DNA from 2 places in the Veillonella atypica genome. Region 2 is predicted to be linked to the other one. Evidence: a T-box and tRNA genes for the amino acid it is inferred to sense, from the RefSeq annotation. Region 2 holds a T-box; the other holds one or more tRNA genes.
What was found. The T-box of region 2 lies ahead of cysS (cysteine--tRNA ligase). A T-box ahead of a tRNA ligase gene usually reads a tRNA of that ligase, here a tRNA-Cys.

Region 1 (11,368 bases), 200 kb from region 2:
ATTGGATAGATACGGCGTTTTTCATTTTTAATATAATCCATTACAGTTTCCCGTCCTTGTGGGTCTGTAACAGATGTAATAACACCCTTCGGTTTATTCATTAAATAATACACAGGTTTTTCCACGGCTAATAATTGTCCATCAACCATGACCTTATCTTTCATAGGATCAACCTTAACACCCAGTTCCGTCACTTTACGTCCATTGACACGTACCTTACCAGACACAATTAATTCTTCTGCCTTACGACGAGAAGCTACACCACAGCTGGCGATAAATTTTTGTAATCGTTCCATATTATATCCTTTTCTATATGTTCTCTGTTCCATCCTCATTAGGAGATTCTATTAAGCTTTCGTCTTTCACACTGTCTATTGATACACCTGACATATCAGACTCTGCAGTATCTAGCTCTTTGTGCAAATCATCAATTGAAGTAACACCTGTACTTCGCAGAAATTCATCAGTTGTGCCATACAGAATAGGGCGACCTACCGTATCCTTATGGCCCAACTCAGCAATTAATGAGCGAGACAATAATTGTTTAATTACCTTGTCGCTATTAACACCGCGCATCTCTTCTATTTCAGCTTTTGTAATTGGTTGTTTATATGCAATAACCGCTAGTGTTTCCATAGCTGCATTAGATAATTTATCCTCTTTTTTACGTATATGACCAATATACATAGCCGATTCTGGTGCACTTACCAGTTCCACACCAGCAGCAGAGATTCGCACGCGGATACCGCGTTTATGGGATTCTAAATCAGATGCTAAGTGATCTATCAATGTCAAGCTATCTTGTTTTGAAAGCTTAAATATATCTTGAATGACATCAATAGAAATAGGTTTAGCCGCAGAAAACAATACCGCTTCTAAATCTGATATGCCCATGCTACTCCTCCTCTACTTGTACATCCCGTTCACCAATGATAGGTGCGGTAAAAATAATATCATCATTTTCGTAAAACATGACTAATTCTTGTTGTTTTAAAAGTTCTAGCACAGCCATGAATATAGTTACCATACCACTTTTAGATTCTATAGCAACAAGTAGCTCACGAAACGCCAATCGTTCACCACGCCTTGCACGACTCGCTAAGGATACGATCATATCCTCTAAGCGATATGCATCTTTCTCAACAGTTACTTGACGAACCTGTTGTTCATCTTCAGATTCAACGGTCTTATGTAATACAGAATAGAATATATCATATAATTTAGATAGTTCTAAATTATAATAACTATCTAAACCTAATACACTCGTTTCCTCAGGGCGACTAAACACATTCGACTCAACCGATGCTTTTTCCATTAATAGCTGAGTAAAATCTTTTATCTTTTTAAACTCTACTAACTTAGCCACTAATTCATCTCGTGGATCTTCGCTTTCATCTGGTTCCGGTTCAACCTTAGGTAATAGCATACGGGACTTAATTTGTAATAATGTAGATGCCATTACAAGGAATTCACTACTATAATGGATATCAAAATGATTCCAATTATCTAGGTATTCTAAATACTGACTTGTGATTTCAACGATTGGGATATCCGTGATTTCAATTTTATGTTTTTCAATTAAATGTAAAAGTAAATCGAGAGGTCCCTCGAATACATCCAATTTATAATTATAGTCCCCCATGAATCCCCATTCCTTAACGATACTATTTCATAACTATATAATTATATCGTAAATCGAAAATTTCTTCTACGTTCACCATATATAATTGTATTTTTTAGTATTCTTTGTTATCTTATAATGTAAAGAAAATTATATATTTGTTGTAATCTCCTTTAGAAAGGATACATTATGTTGTCATCAATGAAATCATTGATTCAAAATCCTATTTTGCGTTTTGGCATTATAGGCATAGTGCTCTACATTGCACTATTTTTTATTTATGAACCAGTTACATTAGGTCTAGATGTTGAGGATATTACAATCCTTGCGGTACCGACCATGGTTGGTATGTTTTTATTCCAATACTTTATGAGTTGTACCGTATTTCATCGTGCGTTCTTAGGATATGGTTTAGTAGGCTTACTATGGGGACTCACATTTCCATTATTATTTCATTGGTCTTATGTAAAACCTCTATATTTCTATGAGTTTGCCAATGATTTTCTATTCGGCTTACTTCTATTTATGGGGCTTTCAGGTATCCAATATTTGGTAACCCAAACGGGACGTCTACAGAAATTAACATCAGCTATACTAGCTTTATTCTCTTCGTTCCTTAGTCTTATTCCATTATTACAAATTGGTTATTATATAACCACCTGGCACTGTTTAACACCAGCAAGCCTATTGGCTGTATACATGACAAATCCTGAAGAAGCCTTTGGATTCTTAAAAAATGCTGCTGGTATTCCTGGCCTTATCGCTATCGTCATAGGCCTTATTTTATGGACACTCTTTCTATATTGGTGCAACCTAGGTATGAAACGAGTTGTCGATTTTAATACAACACGTCCTTTGCGATTAGGTGTACTCATCGCATCCATGGTAGCATTTATCGTATATGTACCATTCTTCTTATTTCCTCAAACATGCATCGTAGCCAATTGGACGGCTGCTGGTAATTATGTTAAAGAAATGCAACAATACAACGATAATCACCATCTTGTATTTGATTCATTCAATTTGGATACAAAGGATACGACACCTACTAAAACGCCTGGAACTATCATTCTCGTTATCGGCGAATCCAGTTCCCGTGATTATATGAAGGTCTATAATCCAAAATTCCAATACGATGACACACCTTGGCAAGAGGATATGCGCGATCACAATAAAGATTTTATCTTCTTTAATCATGCGTACTCTTCCTACGTACAAACAGTACCAACATTAGAACGTGCCCTTTCAGAGCGCAATCAGTATAACGACCGACCATTCTTAGATTCTGCTAATATTTTGGATGTAGCTAAAAAAGCAGGTTACACCACATCGTGGTTCAGTAACCAAGGCGTATTTGGCGAATACGATACAGCTATTTCTTTGATGGCTAAAACGGCGGATACTACAAAGTGGGCTCACGAATCCTATGGCTTCTCTGATTTATATGATGAAGCATTATTGCCATTGTTAAAAACAGCTGATCCAAGTAAAAATAATTTTATCGTAATTCATATTATGGGCAGTCATATTTATTATAATGACCGCTATCCGCATGAATTCAGTAAATGGAAAAAAGGTCCCAATCCTGAAGGTATCGAGGCTTATGCTAATAGTCAGCTCTATACAGATTGGTTGTTACAACAAATCTACACCTATGGTAAAGATAATTTAAATCTTCAAGCTATGGTTTACTTCTCTGATCATGGTGAAAGCGTTGACAAGTCCCACAATCCAGACACCTTTGATTTTGTGATGACTCACATTCCATTCTGGATGTACTTATCGCCTCAATATCGTGCAGCATATCCTCAAACGGTATCAGCACTCGATAGTCATGAACATCAATATTTCACAAATGATTTATTATACGATACATTAGTTGGTCTCATGCATGCACCAAACAGTCGTTACGATAAAACAAGAGACTTTAGTAATAGTGCTTATCGATTTAATTTACACAATTTAACAACACTATTAGGTGAACAGCCATTAACAAATGACCCAGTTAATGCAGGTCAATAACATACACTAATACAACAATAGCGACGATTGATACATATCAATCGTCGCTATTGTACTTTATAAGGTCCTGTACATTCTTTTCTGTATAGATTTGTATATTATGTTGTAATAAAAGCTCAGACGTAACACCAACCCCATTTACGAGGGTTCTAGTAAATGTACCATCATATATTTCACCATATCCACAGCTTGGACTCTTAGCCTTTAGTAAAGCACACAAACAATTTTTATCTATAGCAATTGCTAAAGCTAATTCTGCACCCCGTTTAAATTGTTCTGTAACATCTATACTATTTCTCGTTTGGACTCGATCACCTATCCGCTCCGCTGGGGGTCTTGGTGTTAAAAGTCCACCCAGTACCTCAGGACATACTGGTATAAGATTATAGAGGCTCTTAAGTTCTTCCAAACAGTCTATTTTGTTATGGTTACCATCATAACGGCAACAAACACCACAAAGACATTCACTAATCAACAGATTCGGTTTACTCACGTTATATACCCACTCGTAAATACAGTTAAAATTATATACAAAAAAAGACTAACCGAAGTTAGTCTAATGGTGCCGAGGACCGGAATCGAACCGGTACGGTTATTTCTAACCGACGGATTTTAAGTCCGTTGCGTCTGCCTGTTCCGCCACCCCGGCATGGGTAACGATTTTGTGGAGGCGGCACCCAGAATCGAACTGGGGAATAAAGGTTTTGCAGACCTCTGCCTTACCGCTTGGCTATGCCGCCATATAAAATTAGTGGAGCGGGAAACGAGATTCGAACTCGCGACCCCCGCCTTGGCAAGGCGGTGCTCTACCGCTGAGCTATTCCCGCATGTACATGGTGCCTCAGGACAGAATCGAACTGTCGACACACGGATTTTCAGTCCGTTGCTCTACCGACTGAGCTACCGAGGCATGAATGGCGACCCCGATCAGATTTGAACTGACGATCTTCGCCGTGACAGGGCGACATGTTAACCGCTACACCACGGGGCCGTATCCAAAGTACTTGCTTAGTATATCTGTTATCAGAGTTTTTGTCAACACTATATGTGTAAATTCTTGATGAAGTTTTTTTCATCTCCCAAAATAGTGCTCTCCCTATGTCCAGGTTCTACTAATAATGCATCATCTAACTCCATTATTTTACATAAGCTTTTACGTAAAGCTTCAGCATTGCCATTATAGTTATCACTATTCCCCACATTTTGTTTAAAAATAGTGTCACCTGTAAATAGATGACCTTCTATTTCAAAACATACTGAACCCGCACTATGACCCGGTGTATGATACACCCGTATATGAAATGGTCCGATATTTAGTATACCTTCTTGCAAAGGAATACATTGAGTGAACATTTTTTTCTTGTATACACTTGGTCGACGACGAATCAATTGCAATAATTCATGATCTCCATCATGTAGATATGCAGGTATATTATAATGTCCACAAATATCATCAAGAGCCGACACATGGTCACAATGACCATGTGTTAATAAAACCGCAATTGGTTTAGAATCTCCTACCATCTCAATTATATGTTTACTATGAAATCCAGGGTCAATTATGAGAGATTGATTGTCTTTTTTTAATACATAACAATTTGCCTTATACAAGCCTAATGGGCGTTTTATTATTTCCATTATACAATCCCTCCCCCATAACTAATGCAGTATACAATATAAACTTCTATAAAATTCTATATCGTTTTGTAGTATCTTTTTTAATAAAATACCCTTCCCAGAATTGTGGATGAAGCATGACTAGAATCGTAAATAATTCCAAACGACCTAATAGCATATCTACAATAGCCACACCTTTTGCACCTAATGGCAATAATGCAAAAGAATCAGTTGGTCCATAACCACCAAAGGCTAAACCTACATTACTTTGGAATGCGGTGACTATTTGGAGTGCATCACCTGTAGATAAACCAAAACATGTCATAAGAAATACGGATATAACATAAATCATTAAATATAGAAATATAAATTGTTGCGTCATATGCACCCATTTATCTGGTAATGGCTTTCCATTGATTCGTACAACTTGAACCATATCTGGATGTATGGCTTTTCTCAAATAAATGATACTACTCTTAATTAATATAATGAGACGAATAATCTTAACGCCACCGGTCGTAGATCCACTACACCCTCCAAAAAAACTGGCTATAAATAACATCATTTGAGCCGCAGCAGGCCATAAATCGTAATCAGATACAGCAAAACCACTGCCCGTTTGTATTGATACTAAGGTAAAGGCTGCATCTTGAAAAACTTGTCCTATATCCATAGAATTAGATTGAAAATATAAGGATATAAAGGTGATAAGAATACCAATAACTAATACAAGCCAATACATACGCGTTTCAAAATCAGAGAATAACGCTGAGAATCCTTTTTGAATTACATTATAATATACGGCAAAATTTCCACCTGCAATGACCATAAACAGTATAAATACAACACATATATATGTATTTTGACTATATAAAAAAGTACCTGCAGTAGTTGGTGTCAATCCACCAGTAGCAATAATAGAAAATGCATAATTCAATGCATCAAAAGGATCTATACCACCTAAACAAAGCATGATAAAACAGATGATTGTAAATATTACGTACAATGTCCATAATTTCGATGCTATAGATTGAATCCGTGGTAACACTACACCTGGTTTTGGCACAGATGCCTCAGCATTGAAAAAATGCGCAGCATCAGCACCAAGATTACGTAAGAATGATAGAATCAACACAATGATTCCCATACCGCCAATCCAATGCATTAATCCACGCCACAGTATGAAAGACTTAGGTATGCTATCAACATCAGAAATAACTGTAGCACCAGTAGCGGTAATACCTGACATAGATTCAAACAGCGCGTCCATCGGGTTAACTAATACACCAGATATTATAAAGGGAAACGCCCCCAATAACATTGTTAAAATCCATGTTGAGCTAACCACTAAAAAGCCATCTCTCAAGCTAAAGGTTTTACTCTTATTTCCACCAAGTACTAGTAGACCACCGAGCAGTATGGATAATATAGCTGTAATACAAAAGGACCAATATGCAGTTTCAAATAGAATACTATATATAAATGGTATAACAAGAAAAGCTCCAAAAATATAGAGTAATTTGCCTACCAAGGACATGACAATCTGTATACGCATATAACCCCTACGTTAAATAATTCAATAATTTAGTAACAGATTCAGGCAATGAGAATAGTACAATATGATCCCCCACTAACAGCTCTGTATTCCCCCGTGGAACAATCGCTTCATCACCGCGGAGTATAACACCAACTAAGGCTTTACCAGGTAGCCGAATATCTTTTAGTTGTTTACCTGCTACGGGAGATTGTTCTGTAATAAGAATCTCTATAGATTCAGCCTTGCCACCTTCAAAAGTAGATATGGAGACAACGCCTTCTCCACTTCGAACAAATCGTAATATTTGTCCTGCAGTCATTAGACGTGGTGAAAATACAATATCTATACCGACTTGTTCCATGAGCATAATATATTCAGGACGTCCCACACGAACAACGGTTTTAGGTATGCCCATATGTTTCCCTACTAAAGCAACTAAAAGATTTAATTTATCATCATCTGTTAAAACGATAATAACATCATTATCGGCTACTTCTTCGGCTTCTAATAAATCAAAATCCGTACCATCCCCATTGATGACAATGGTTTTATCCACTTGTGCAGCCAAGGCTTCACAACGCTCAATATCCTTCTCAATAACCTTAACAGTAAATCCTGCTTTTTCCAATAAGATAGCTAGATTACGACCTAATAAACCAGCGCCTACAATAACAGCCCGTTTATGGAAGGTTGCATGATTAGAAAACCATTCTTGTTCTACTTCATTAATACCATCTTTTAAACCTAAAAAGAAAACACTGTCATTAGGTAATAGTATGCTTTCACCATGAGGTATAATCATTTCACCTAATCGTAAAATGCCAACCAATAACACACCTTCTGGAAAAGTCAACTCTTTTAAAGGTTTATTTACGAGCGGGAATGTACTATTAATTTTAAATTCCATTAAACGTACAGCGCCTTGACCAAATTCTTCTACGTCCAAAGCGGATGGTGTTTCAATAATATGAAGTAATTCTTGCGCCGTAACCATTTCTGGATTAATGAATAAATCAACACCTAATCGTTCTTTCATATGATCGTCCATATGATCAACGATATTTGTATCCCTCACACGTGCTACAGTAGATGGAACACCTGCTATTTTAGCTACCGCACAAGATAACATATTAACTTCATCTGAATCGGTAACTGAGATAAACATCCCCACATCAGATAAGTCAATTTCATTCAATAACTGAATGTCACTACCATTACCGCATACTAAACTAACATCCAATGTATTTTCAAGATTATGGATACGCTCCTGTGAACGGTCTATAAGATATACGTCATGATCATCTTGCACCAGTCTTTCACATAAGGAATAACCGACCTTACCAGCACCTACTACAATAATTTTCATAGCTTAGTCCTCTTGTGAATTTGGGGTCCATTGTTTACCAGTTTCTGTCAACAATGTCCAACCATCTTCTTGTACTACAAGTCGGGATTTCATTAAATGACCTATAGCTCGTTTAAATGCAGCCTTGCTGATGTTAAATTTATCCTTAATCAACATGGCTGATGATTCATCACTATAAGGCATTTTACCGCCTCGTTGTAATAGGTATTCCATAATAATCTGGCCATCAGAGATTAACGCTTTTTCTTTAATTGGACGCATAGACACATTAATACGACCATCTTCACGTTTGAACGTAACACGAGCCTCTACCATTTCTCCAACATTTAATTTGCGTGTCATTTCTGAACGATGCAAAAAAGCAATCCATCGCTCAGGGGTAATAAAAAAGGCTCCATCACTAGTCAAATTGTAAATAGCACCACTTACTTGTTGTCCTACAACAGCATCGGTAGCAGCTTTAGAGGCGCGTCTCATCTCATCATCAACGTCCATAGAAACGGCCATACGACCAGATTTATCGGTATATAATTTTACCCATACCTTTTCCCCTACTTGAGGTCTGCCACGCATTTCAGCGTGAGGCATAAAAATCCCCCGTTCAGTACCAACCTCAACGAAACAACCAAAATTGGTTACATTAATAACCTCAACATAACCAATTTGACCGACCTTCATAGCAGGCAATCGCATGGAGGCTGTCAAACGGCCCTTAGGGTCACGATATAGAAATACCTCTACATCATCACCGATAGCAACTGGCGAAGTTTGTTGATCCTTATGTAGCAAGATATCATCATTTGTATTTCCCGTTTGACCGTCAAGGAAAGCGCCATGATCACTAGTGCGTAGAACACGCAGTGTAGCAATGGTATTTTCCAATAATTCGCTAGCCATAGATTATTCTCCTTCAAAAGGAACACGTCCAGCATCGTTCCATAAGGCTTCTAGTCCATAAAATTCACGAATTTCATCGTTACCAAACACGTGACAAATAATATCGCCAAAGTCCAATAATACCCATTCACCTTCGCGATATCCTTCACGATGGAGGACCGTCATACCTTGTTCTGCTGCTATATCCTCAATTTCATCTGCAATGCTTTGAGATTGTTTAATATTATTGGCGCTTACAATCATAAAATAATCGCCTAACATAGAAACACCTTCCAAATCAAGTATTTCAATATCATGACCTTTCTTATCATAAGCCGCTTGTGCAAGCGCTAAAACATGTTGTTTAATTTCTTCTTTTTGTTTCATTGTATCTCCTATTATTCTTTCTTCTCTGGTTCTGAACCTGGTTCTGATGGTTTTACACGTGTGCTTTGTTCTGATTCTACTGCAACAGGTGCTTTTTTAGTTTCAGGTGTAGAAACAAATTGACTTAAATCTTCTGGTGCCAATGTCCCCATTGTAATTCCCACTAAGCGCTGAGCTTCAGTTGGATTTACATGCCAATACACGACGTCATTAATTTTTTCTTTTTCACCAGGCAAAATATAAAAATGAATATGGTCTTTATCCATTTGACCGATAGAACGCATTAATTTAATAGCATCCCATGTAGATATATTACTTTCATAATGACTCCATAAACGCCATATATGCCAAGCTTTTGTAATAAACCAAGTATCTTGTTCCCGATCAACCCATAATTTCAAGAACCGTTCTTGTCGTTGAACACGTCCAAAATTATCATTATTTTCGTCTGTGTAGCGTAAATATGCTAATGCATTATCACTATCTAAATTTTGATAGCCTCTGCGTAAATCTATATCTTTACTACCAGTTTCAGCATCAACATGTTCCATATTCTTTTCTACGTAAAACTGTTGACTGCCTAAAACATCACTTGTTTTTTTGAAAGCTGCCTCATCAACGACAACATAATAAGGTATGCTGATATGGAATATATCCTCTACAACGGCTTTCGTTAGTTCAATATTACCTTCTGCATACATTTGATTTAACATAGATGCAGATTTTTGGTCTCTACTTTCAATTTTACTATTGCTAGGAATACCAATTATATCCATCGTATTAGTATTCATATTAATAGACATGAGGAATAATGAGTCAGCTTGACTCGGATTATTTTTATCTCGCCCTACAATTAATACATATACTGGCTTGTCCAATGCTTTCTGTTCTACATTAACCGTATCAGTATGCTTAGGTTCACTGGATTCTTCAATCTCACTTGCAGTATCAGTTTGTGTTACTCGATGATATACATAACTGATTCCACTATACATACCCCAACCGATGCCACAAATAACAGTAAGTGCTAACACGAATGCGATGATTAGACGGCCCCATTGGAGCTTATTTTTTTTCATCTGACGTTCTCGACGTCTTCTACGACGACGAGCTCGCGCTTTTTCACGTTCATCCATTCTAGGCACCTCCTTTTTTCATATGCTGTATAAGATCATTACGGCTAATAATAGTAAGAGGATAAATAGTATCATTACTATCTATTAAATGTCGAATGGTCATATCAAATCCACACAATACTCCGGCATCAAGAGACTGTTCTGCAGCTGCACGAATATCGTTTACGCCAGGAAAATTACGATTAGGCTCAATATAATCAGCTAAAAATATAACTTTATCCAATTTTGACATGCCCACTTTTCCAGTTGTATGAACACGTATTGCTTCTAATACTTGTCGATTAGTAATACCATAATGAGTATTCGCTAACACCATACCTGCTAAACCATGTAATAAAGCACCGCTATGTAACATATCAACATCACAGGCCAAATCTGCAACTAAATCTTGCATTTCTAATAATGGTAATTCTTTAGCACAGTCATGTAACATCGCTGCTAACCGAGCGTCTTCTACATTAGCCCCATATTTTTTAGCTAAATAAATCGCTGACTCTACAACACCTAAGGTGTGTATAAAACGCTTTTTACTTAATTTATTAGACAAGTCGGTTTCAATTTGTTGTATATCCACCTTTAATTATTCCTTCCGATAAATATCATATTTTTCAATATATTGAACTACACATTTTGGTAACATATATCTGACCGTCAAACCATGTCGCAGTCGGTCCCGTAAATAAGTAGCAGATAATTTCATTTCTGGTACATTCATTAAATGGATTCTATCCTTAGCTTTGGGACCTAATAAATCTAAAGTTGTATCAACAACCTGAGATCCATCAGGCCTCATAGCACCAATAAAA
Region 2 (11,368 bases):
AAGAAGATGTCTAAACGTCATGGTGCTACATCTGTTGATCAATATAAGCAATTGGGTTACTTGCCAGAAGCATTAGTAAACTTCTTGGCACTTCTTGGTTGGGCTCCAGAAGGTGAAGAAGAATTCTTTACACAAGATGAATTGATTCAAGCCTTCTCCATGGATCGCGTTGCTAAGAACCCAGCTGTATTTGATATCGATAAATTAAACCACATCAATTTCCATTACATGAAAAATTTGAGCGATGAAGAATTATTCCGCCTTTGCTTGCCGCATTTAAAAGAAGTTGGTTTAGCTCCAGATAGCTTGAATCAATCTGATATTGATTGGTTAACATTACTTTGTTCTACATTCCGTGATCATATTAGCTTTGGTGCTCAAATTAAAGATCATGTAGGCATGTTCATGGGGGAAACAGTATTCCTCGAAGAAGGTCATGAAGAAGAGTTAAAGGCAGTGCTTAACGAAGAATCTGCGCCAACTGTATTGAATGCTTTCAAAGAAAAATTAGCAGACATGGAAGAAGTTACACCAGAAGCCGTTAAAAAGGCTATCAAGGCTGTTATGAAAGAAACTGCTTTGAAAGGTAAATTTGTATTCATGCCATTGCGTGTTGCCTTGACTGGTCAAATGCATGGTCCTGACTTAAACAATATCGTTACATTGCTTGGTAAAGAAAAATGCTTACATCATTTAGACAATGTAGGTGCTTTAACTAAATAATGTAATAGCGGTTAACCAAAAACAAATTGCTGAAACAGGTCTCATCATTTTTGTAGCTTGTTTAGTACAAAACTTGAGTGGCTACGTTGTTACATTCTTTATTTGTAAAATTCTTAACATCGATGTATCATCTCGTCGTGCTATGCAAATTGAAGTGGCTATGCAAAACTCTGCATTATCCGTTTCACTAGCGATGAAACATTTCACACCTCAAGCAGCGGTAGCTGGTGCTGTTTTCTCGATTATTCATAATTTTACAGGCTCTATTTTTGCCGGTATTTGCCGCAAACATGATGATAAAGAGAAGTTAGAACAAGCTTAGTCATTAACTTATTAAGTAAATCGTTCTAATAACTTATAATTGATAATATATTTCAATAAAATATACAGTTAAACCGCCATTTTCATAATCCTTAATATGTTTAATTCCCTTGATAAAGGGACATATTCAATGGTTTTGAAGATGGAGGTTTTTCTTGTAATTATTGACATTATATAGCATTATTGGTAAAATTATTTTATATCTTAATATAGGTATATATTAAAAGCTAAGATTGAAAGAAGTACTCTACAACTAACTTTTTAGCGAGAACCGATGGTGGGAGGGTTTAAGGATAGGTAGACGAAATGCATTCATGAGCTGACATCCCGATTATAGGTAGGTTTGTCCGGTGACGCGCCGTTATGCGATGAGTGGGTACTATATTGGTGCCTAACAGAGTGGAACCGCGGACCATCGTCTCTGTATGAGATGAGGGTTCTTTTTTATTTTTCGAATATGGAGGCATCAGTATCGATGAGAGAAATTACAGTTTATAATACAATGACGCGCCAAAAAGAGGTATTTACTCCTGTAACACCAGGTGAAGCAAAGATGTATGTTTGTGGTGTAACACCATATAATCATCCTCATATTGGTAATGCTCGTCCTTTTGTAACGTGGGATGTAATTCGTCGCTACATGAAACATGTAGGATATAAAGTAACGTATGTACAAAACTTCACTGATGTAGACGATAAGATTATTAATACATCTAATGGTGAAGGCGTAGCATGGGACGTAATTGCTAATCGTTATATCGATAGCTATTTTGAAGTAATGGATGCACTTGGCGTAGAACGTGCTGATGTATACCCACGCGTATCTACTCATATCCCTGATATTCTCAAGATGATTTCTACGCTTATTGACAAGGGCTTTGCTTATGAGCTAGATGGCGATGTGTATTTTAGCGTAGAAAAATTTGACCATTATGGTGAATTGTCTGGCCGTACATTAGATGATATGGAAGCTGGCGCTCGTATCGAAGTAGATGGTCGTAAGAAGAATCCTATGGACTTTGCACTTTGGAAAGCTGCAAAACCAGGTGAACCATTCTGGGAAAGTCCTTGGGGCAATGGTCGTCCAGGTTGGCATATTGAATGTTCCGCTATGAGCCAAAAATATTTAGGTGAAGAATTCGATTTTCATGGTGGTGGTAGTGATTTGATTTTCCCTCATCATGAGAATGAAATTGCTCAATCTGAAGGCTGTTCTGGCCATCATCCTTCTGTAAAATACTGGTTGCATAATGGATTCATTACGATTAATTCCGAAAAAATGTCTAAATCCTTGAACAATTTCTTCTTGGTGAAAGATATTTTGGAACAATATAGTCCAGATGCTTTGCGTTACTTCTTACTTAGCACACATTATCGTAGCCCATTGGATTTCTCCGATGAACGCTTAGAAGAAGCAAATAAATCTTTGGAACGATTAGGTACTGCTATCGAAAATCTTTTATATCTTGAAAAATGTGAAGCTGGCCCTTGTGACGATGCTCAACGTTTATTAGAAAAAGCTAAAGAATATGAAGAAGAATTCGAAGCCGCTATGAGCGATGATTTTAATACTGCATTAGCTACATCTAGCATGTTTGGTCTTGCTAAGGAAATTAATATTTACTATCAAGTTGTAACAGGTAGAGAAGGCGTTGTTTGCCAAGATGCTATCGCAGAGGTAAAACGTATCTTTAAATTTATGACAGAGGTTATTGGCGTATTAGAAAAAGCTTGGGAAGGTAATACTGGTGCTGACGCAGCAGAATACGAACAATTGATGGATGTTATTCTCTCTGTTCGTCAAGCATGCCGTGAACAAAAGCAATGGGCTCTTGCCGATTGCATTCGCGATCGTTTAGCTGAAATTGGTATTACTATTGAAGATTCCCCTACAGGAGCACGGTGGAAAAAGCGTGAAATTTAAGCAATTTCAATTTCTGAAACAAGAAGCTATTAAAAAATTAATACTCTTAGATACTAAGGAATATTCTTTTGTATCTAAACCAGCATCTGAAGTATTAGCTTCAGATGCTGTTATGTTGGCCTATATTGGTGATGCTGTATATTCTATGTACATTAGACAACGCGTTGTAGAAATGAGTATTTCAAAGGTTCAGGTTCTACATACATTGGTAACCGAATTTATTTGTGCAAAATCTCAGTCAAAAGTATTGGAACAATTAGAATCAATGTTTACAGATGATGAACAAACAATTGCTAGACGAGCTCGAAATAGTAATGTCAATGTACCTAAGAGTAGCTCTGTACGGGAATATCGAAATAGTACCGCCTTTGAAGCAGTCCTTGGTTTCTTATATGAAACAGGTCAGCAAGATCGACTTAATGAATTGATGAAAGAGGCCTATTCTATTACATTAAGAGGACTTTCACATGGATAATTATATTGTAGGCAGAAATGCCGTAAAGGAAGCACTAAAAGCAGGCCGTTCTATACAACGTATTTTGGTGAGTGATGATAAAGTTAAAACGGGGTTATCTGACATCGTAGGATTAGCAAAATCCAAGGGGGTAGAGGTTCGTCCCACACCTGTTAAACAGATGAATCGATATGAAACGGATGTACCTCATCAAGGTGTCATTGCTTTTGTTAATGCTGTAGAATTCAAAGACCTTGGAGAAGTATTGCAAGAGTCCAATCATGAGAATCCATTGCTTATCTTAACGGATGGTGTAGAGGATCCTCATAATATGGGGGCTATTATCCGTACTGCTGAATGTGTGGGTGCTACTGCAGTTTTGATTCCAAAACGTCATAATGCACCTATTAACGCAACGGTTGCTAAAACATCTGCCGGTGCAGTGGAACAAATTCCCCTTGTTCAAGTTGGCAATGTTACACAAACGATTAAACAGCTTCAAAAGCAAGGATTTTGGGTTCTTGGTGCTCATATGGAAGGTGACCGTACCTTGTATGAAACCGATTTAACGATACCTACCGTCCTTGTTATTGGAAATGAAGGTAAGGGAATTAGTCGTGTCGTAAAAGAAGCTTGTGATTTCCTAGTTACCATCCCTATGTATGGTAATTTAAATTCTTTAAATGCATCTGTAGCAGCTGCTATTCTCATGTATGAAGCAGTTCGACAACGGACTATGAAGGTAAAATAGAGGTGCTACATGTTAAAGGATATTTTAATCGTCGATGGGTATAATGTCATCTTCGCATGGCAAAGTTTAAAAAAACTGGCTAATGAATCCTTGGAACACGCTCGAATGGAATTACGTAATCAGCTTTTAAACTATGGTAAATTTAAAGGCTATGAGGTTATACTCGTGTTTGATGGTAAATATACTAAGTCGATAGCGAGTATCGAAGAAATCACTAAAGGGTTTATAGAAGTATATACCGATGATGGTGAAACGGCAGATTCTTTTATTGAACGAGAAGTATTCTTGCGTCAAGGTAAGTATACTAATGTATACGTCGTTACTTCTGACGGGGCTGAACAAAATCAAATATTAGGCTCTGGTGGACTTCGGATTCCAGCAAGAGAATTGCAAAATGATATGCGTCTTGCCAAGCAAGAGGAACGCTTGCAATATACACATAAACATCATCGTGACCAAATGGTACTCAGGAGAAATGAGGTATATGACCACTTAGATCCCGATGTGGCTAAAAAATTAGAAGCTATACGGAGAGGTACAAAGTAAGCACAACAGATAGACCTGCTGTAGTAGTATGAAGTACATTCTATTTCATAAATATTGCAGAACATATATAATTCAAGTATAATAACATATATTGGTATTTCTACAATATGTGATTGTATGGAGGACCTATGAACAATTTTCATATGCAACAGTCCGATTACAATTTCAAAGAAATGACTGATGAGCAAGTTGTGGTCATAGCTCAACAAGAGCAAAATGAGTTTGCAATCGACTATATAGTCAATAAATATAAAAATTTTGTGCGCGCTAAGGCGCGTACCTATTTTCTTGTAGGTGCCGATCGAGATGATATCATTCAAGAAGGCATGATTGGCTTGTATAAGGCTACTCGTGATTTTAGACATGATAAATTAGCCTCTTTTCGGGCCTTTGCAGAACTATGTATTACACGGCAAATTATTACGGCCATAAAATCTGCGACGCGTCAAAAACACGCACCACTCAATTCTTATATTTCTTTAAATAAACCTGTGTATATAGAAGAGTCTGAACGGACCTTGTTAGAAATGCTTTCATCAGCACGAAGTACAAATCCAGAGGACCTCATTATTAGCCAAGAAGAGCTAGATGATATAGAAAAAAACATAGGACATATTTTAAGTGATTTAGAGTGGCAAGTGTTAGAAGGCTATTTAGATGGTAAATCATATCAGGAGATGGCAAAAGGTACTGATCGTAGCATCAAGTCGATTGATAATGCTTTACAAAGGGTTAAACGTAAATTAGAGAAGTTTTTGGAACATCGTGTATTAGATGCTCCTACACAGGAAGGATGACTATTGTGACAAATTTTTTGATGGTTTTAGAAATCATTGTGTCCATTTTATTGATTGTTGTTGTAATTGCTCAAACTAGTAAGAGTTCTGGTATGGGCGGCGCCGTTTCTGGTGCGGCAGATTCTACATTCGGCGGTAAAGAACGCGGCTTAGATGGGTTCTTATCTCGCTGTACAATCATTTTAGGTATTATCTTTGCTGTATTGAGCTTAGTTCTAGGGGCAATGATTAACCAATTCTAATTTGAAAGCCTGCCTAGCAGGCTTTTCTTTTTTTCAGCATATATAAATATTATGCAAAGGAGGTGTTTATATGAAAGAAAAAGTGTTAGCGTTTTATAAATCTATTTATCCCCATACGTATCATATCGATGATGCTGCTATGGATTGTCATATTAAGGGCGGCCGTGAATTGGATGCCTTTATGGATGCTGCTAGAGAACTATTAAAAGAGGGGCGCTTAAGTTTTATACGAAAAGATGTATATGCCTATAATAATGATACAGAATTTATTGAAGGTATTTACAAGGGATATAGAAAATCCTTTGGATTTGTTATTACTGCTCCTGATGAAGAGGATGTGTATATAGCAGAACAAAATAAGGGCACTGCTATGCATAATGATAAGGTTCGTGTACGTATTATCACATCCCGAGATTCACGCCATAAACGAGAAGGCGTTATAACTGAAGTCATAGAACGAGCTAATGAAACTGTTGTAGGTACCTATGACAGACAGCATTCCTTTGGATTTGTCATCCCTGATGATGAACGATTGGGAACAGATATTTACGTTGACTTACATAATACCTTAGATGCTCGTAGTGGTGCTAAGGTGCTTGTAAAAATTATCAAATGGCCAGAAGGCGATAAGAAACCAGAAGGTGTCATTACAGAAGTATTGGGCTACAAAGGGGATGTAGGCCTTGATATCAACTGTATTATGGCTAATTATGACTTGCCATTTTCCTTCCCAGAAGATGTTGTGAAAGCGAGTCAACATATCAATACGACCATTACAGATGATCCAAAACGTTGGGATTTACGCGATGTGCCAATGGTTACTATCGATGGTGAAGATGCAAAAGACCTTGATGATGCAGTCAGTGGTCGTAAACTTGATAATGGTAACTATGAACTAGGTGTACATATTGCCGATGTAAGTCATTATGTAGTGTCACAAAAGGCTATCGATAGAGAAGCCTATAAACGCGGTACATCTGTCTATCTAGTGGACAGAGTTATCCCCATGTTACCAGAGGTACTATCCAATGGTATCTGCAGCTTAAATGCTGGCGAAGATCGGTATGCCATGACCTGTATGATGGAAATTGATACACAAGGTAAGGTTGTTAATTATCGGATTCAACCATCTATCATCCATGTGAATCGCCGTTGCAGTTATAAAGAGATTTATAAAGCATTAACCGAAGATATTATTCCTGATGACTTGGCACCTCTTATGCCGATGATTCACAATTTATCCGACATCGCAAAAACTTTAAATGATATGCGTCGTCGTCGTGGTGCACTGGATTTTGATTTCCCTGAATATAAGGTGCTTTTAGATACGGAAGGCACACCATTGCGCATTGTACGTCGCGACCGGACATTAGCGGAACGACTTATTGAAGAGTGTATGCTTATTGCAAATGAAACGGTAGCTACTCATCTAAAGAATACAAACCGTACGAGTGTATATCGTATCCATGAAACACCGAGCGAAGAAAAGATGAGTATGTATCAAAAGGTACTCAATTATTTAGGGCAAGATATTCGATTACATCTTGATGAATTAGAGCCACGCGTATTCCAACATATTTTAGATGCTGTTAAGGGCACGGATATTGAACAAGTGGCTCAAATCATGACATTGCGTTCCATGCAACAAGCTAAATATAGCATCGATAATGCAGGTCATTTTGGGTTGGCGTCGAAATGCTACACACACTTTACATCGCCTATTAGACGATATCCAGATCTCATGGTACATCGCTTATTAAAAGCTGATATGGGATGGACTGATGGATATGCAAACCGCGATACTAAAACAGAATTTTTAGAACGTGCGGCTGTCCATTCTTCAGAACGTGAACAAGTGGCTGTAGCTGCTGAGCGCGACACAGTCGATTTAAAGAAAACCCAATATATGGTTCCATTTATTGGCGAAGTCTTTGAGGGTAAAATATCTAGCATCACATCCTTTGGTATGTTTGTAGAGTTAGATAATGGTATCGATGGTCTTGTTCATATGAATATGATGACTGATGATTACTATTTTTACGATGAAGAACATTTCCTATTAGTTGGCAAGCGCACGGGTCAAATCTATCATTTAGGTGATACGGTAACGGTGACATTGGTGAAAGCTGATGTAGAAAAACGTCAAATCGATTTCGTACTTGGCGAAGTGGATAATCTTATGAGAATTCAAGAAATGATGAAGAATTCCGAAGGTTATGTAGGGGTAAGAGAAAAGAAACCGTTTGGGCGTTCTGGTATCTCTAAACAATCTAAACGAAAAGGCAAGGGACATAGCAAGTCTTCTAAACGAAGAGAACGATATTCTGGCTTATCTAGTGTTACAAAGCATAAAAAGGGACGCAAAGACCATAAAGCGTCTAAGAAAAAAGTAAAGAAACGTAAACGATAATGAAATATTAATACCTACTGTGAGGTGACTATGGCAAAGAAAGATGCACCATCATTAATTGCAGATAACCGTAAGGCACGTCATGATTTTAATATTCATGAAACCTATGAAGCGGGCATCGCATTGACGGGAACAGAGATTAAATCGATTCGCCAAGGTAAATTAAATCTTAAGGATAGCTTTATCCGCATTGATAAGGGCGAAATGCTTCTCTACGGTGTTCATATCAGTCCTTATGAACAGGGCAATCGCTTTAATCATGAGCCTGAGCGAACACGTAAACTATTGATGCATAAATCGGAAATAAAAAAATTATTCCAACAAGTGAAAGAAAAGGGATTCTCCTTGATTCCGTTGAACTTTCATTTTAGCCGTGGCTATGTGAAGGTAACGGTTGGTCTTGTAACAGGCAAAAAATTGTACGATAAACGCCAAGATATGGCAGAACGGGATGCAAAGCGTGACATTGCTAAGCGTTTGAAAGAACAACAAAAATACTGATATATAATAGGAGGATGTTTAGTGGAAGTTAATCAATACTTTTATAGTTTGGCAAAAATATCAGCTCAAAAAGCAGCTGAAAACGGAGTGCATGTAGATCCTAAATTTATATATACTCAATGGTACATTGAAACAGGTGGGTTTACATCACAACTACAAGCAACACATCATAATCTAGGTGGTGTTACAGCATCAGATGGCAGCTGGAGACATTTTACGGATTTTATTGATTTTGCTAACTATTTTGGCAATTATTTGACATACTATAGAGAAGATGGCATGACAAATGCTACATCTCTGTATTCGTATATCAATGCCTTGTACAATGGCGGATACTTTACAGCAGATTTTAATTCTTATTATGGATCTGTATTACAAGTTTTTAATACAATCAATTTCTAAACATGTTAAGGGACTGTGTTACAGTCCCTTATTTTTATGCATATTGTTAACTTGATACAAAATATAAGTTGATAAATATCACATATTTTTTTATAATGTAAACAAAGTGTGATTTATTTAGTTGACAATGTAAGTGCATGAAGAGGTGAATACTATGAGTCAAATTCGTCAAATCACAGAAATCGGTATTCTAACAGCTATGATTACAATCTTGGGAGCTATCAAAATTCCTAATCTTGTGCCGGGTATTGAGTTCCAGCTATCGGCTCCGCTAGCGGTAGCAATTTGCGCGGCCTTTGGATTTAAAAAGTACATCATCAGCGGTTGTTTATCCAGCCTTATCGGATTGGCATTGGGGACGCAAAATTTTCTAAGTGTTGCTATTGCTATGCAGTTTAGATTGGTCGTTGGTTTCTTATTATGGATTTGCAAAAATCATATGCTCGGTGTAATCCTAAGTGGTCCTATTGCATCTACAGTGGCTCGATTAACACTATCCGTCTATGTTGGTAAAGGTGCTCTCGCTATGGTTATGCTTGCTGTACCTGGCATGATCTTTACCGCTATTGTGGCGCCTATTATGACTGCTGTATTTAAAAAGGTTGTATCAGCAGCTACACATAGTGCACCTCGAAAGGTTGTGTAATGATGGGGCTATATAGTATTCGTATGCGCGGTGCAGAAGGCGGACCTCATGAAGAAGGGGGACGCCATATATCTGGGGCTGAACGCATTGTGGAAGAAAGTGATTTAGAATCTGTAGCATCCTCTTTAATTCATCGTGCATTGCATCATAGTAAAGGAAAATCAGATTTTATAAATATTCGTATAGACGCGGTTCACGATGAGGATATTACATATGTTGATTGTATTGATGTTGATGAACATGAGACTGCATCGGTAAAAGAATCACATGAATTAGCAAAAAACTTACTACAGTCTGTAGTGAGCCATAAGGCAGTAGAAAATGCTTTCACAGAACTAGGCCAACTACCAGGTAATATGCGTGGTGCCATTCTGATGGATGCCAATACAGGTGTGCGATTGGATCAAGATACTATGCGCGGTGTTCGCGTAAGTCATATGGATGCGTGTGGCAACGAAACAAGATCTATGAATGTGCATATGCGTGAAGCACTAGTACTAGCCACAAAGGTGCAGTCATGTCCTGGTATTGTAGGTGAACTTTGTTGGTCCGACGATCCAGATTATACAGTTGGGTATGTAGCATGTAATGGCATATATCATCGCATTCCGAATATGAAAGAAATGGGAAATCCTATCGGGGGCCGTGTATTTTTTGTAGATACAAATAGGCCTATTCGTGAAATTGTTGATTATTTAGAGAATACAACAGTATTGGTACGGTGGTAGCATGGATTATTATCAAGACTTTCAAAAAAAACTAGAGGCTAAGGAGCAAGAACAAAATAAAAGAACGATTAAGACCTACGAGCCCTTAGATGCAGTACGTGTAAAACGCAATGATAGCGAGTATATCATGATGGCATCTAATAATTATTTGGGGCTTACCCATGAACCTCGTGTACAACAAGCGGCTATGCAAGCAATTCAACGATATGGCACCGGCTCTGGTGGTGCTAGACTTACATCAGGATCGTTTCCATTGTTTAAGGAATTAGAAATCGCTATAGCCAATTTTAAAGAAACGGAACAGTCACTTGTGTTTAATACAGGTTATATGGCTAATGTTGGTACGATTACGGCCTTAATGAACAAGCATAGCGTCATCATTAGCGATGAATTAAACCATGCTAGTATCATCGATGGGTGTCGCCTCAGTGGAGCTCATATTGAGCGGTATAAACATAAAGATGTAGAACATGCTGAATACATTCTTAAGAATTATAAATCTGCGTATAAAATGATCATTACTGATGGTGTATTTAGTATGGATGGAGATATTGCACCATTAGATAAGCTGTATGAGTTAAGTAAGGAATATAATGCTCTTCTTATGGTAGATGATGCGCATGCGACCGGTGTCATCGGAAATGGGCGAGGTACGGCTCATCATTTTGGTCTTACCGATGTAGATGTACAGCTTGGTACCTTGAGCAAGGCCTTGGGTTCTGTTGGCGGCTACGTGGCGGGGCGTAAGGAATTGATAGAATACCTGATTAACTATAGTCGTAGCTTTATATTTTCTACAGCTTTGTCCCCGGCGGATATCGGTGCGGCTTTAGAGGCTCTACGAATTGTACGAGATGAACCATCTGTGGTCGATACATTACGTGATAATACTGTGTATATGGCACATAAATTACAGGCTATGG

Region 1: it encodes a tRNA-Cys, which carries the amino acid that the T-box ahead of cysS (cysteine--tRNA ligase) is inferred to sense. The anticodon was not compared.

Annotation. Positions count from the first base shown of each region.
Region 1 covers NZ_JAPVXV010000001.1:329,266-340,633, forward strand. Annotated here, with positions in the region: gene O3598_RS01545 (pseudouridine synthase) at 1-296, opposite strand, end outside; gene scpB (SMC-Scp complex subunit ScpB) at 310-894, opposite strand; gene O3598_RS01555 (segregation and condensation protein A) at 896-1,642, opposite strand; gene O3598_RS01560 (phosphoethanolamine transferase) at 1,811-3,643, shown strand; gene O3598_RS01565 (2-thiouracil desulfurase family protein) at 3,681-4,136, opposite strand; tRNA gene O3598_RS01570 (tRNA-Leu) at 4,204-4,292, opposite strand; tRNA gene O3598_RS01575 (tRNA-Cys) at 4,309-4,383, opposite strand; tRNA gene O3598_RS01580 (tRNA-Gly) at 4,396-4,470, opposite strand; tRNA gene O3598_RS01585 (tRNA-Phe) at 4,478-4,553, opposite strand; tRNA gene O3598_RS01590 (tRNA-Asp) at 4,559-4,634, opposite strand; gene O3598_RS01595 (MBL fold metallo-hydrolase) at 4,685-5,281, opposite strand; gene O3598_RS01600 (TrkH family potassium uptake protein) at 5,328-6,815, opposite strand; gene trkA (Trk system potassium transporter TrkA) at 6,823-8,163, opposite strand; gene O3598_RS01610 (CvfB family protein) at 8,167-9,060, opposite strand; gene rsfS (ribosome silencing factor) at 9,064-9,426, opposite strand; gene O3598_RS01620 (LCP family protein) at 9,438-10,562, opposite strand; gene yqeK (bis(5'-nucleosyl)-tetraphosphatase (symmetrical) YqeK) at 10,564-11,136, opposite strand; gene nadD (nicotinate-nucleotide adenylyltransferase) at 11,143-11,368, opposite strand, start outside.
Region 2 covers NZ_JAPVXV010000001.1:125,647-137,014, forward strand. Annotated here, with positions in the region: gene gltX (glutamate--tRNA ligase) at 1-723, shown strand, start outside; partial or broken gene O3598_RS00600 (bile acid:sodium symporter family protein) at 725-1,045, shown strand; T-box leader at 1,265-1,470, shown strand; gene cysS (cysteine--tRNA ligase) at 1,520-2,968, shown strand; gene O3598_RS00610 (Mini-ribonuclease 3) at 2,958-3,443, shown strand; gene rlmB (23S rRNA (guanosine(2251)-2'-O)-methyltransferase RlmB) at 3,436-4,173, shown strand; gene O3598_RS00620 (NYN domain-containing protein) at 4,183-4,719, shown strand; gene sigH (RNA polymerase sporulation sigma factor SigH) at 4,848-5,516, shown strand; gene secG (preprotein translocase subunit SecG) at 5,522-5,758, shown strand; gene rnr (ribonuclease R) at 5,829-8,168, shown strand; gene smpB (SsrA-binding protein SmpB) at 8,199-8,669, shown strand; gene O3598_RS00645 (glucosaminidase domain-containing protein) at 8,691-9,071, shown strand; gene O3598_RS00650 (hypothetical protein) at 9,226-9,717, shown strand; gene O3598_RS00655 (6-carboxyhexanoate--CoA ligase) at 9,717-10,445, shown strand; gene bioF (8-amino-7-oxononanoate synthase) at 10,447-11,368, shown strand, end outside.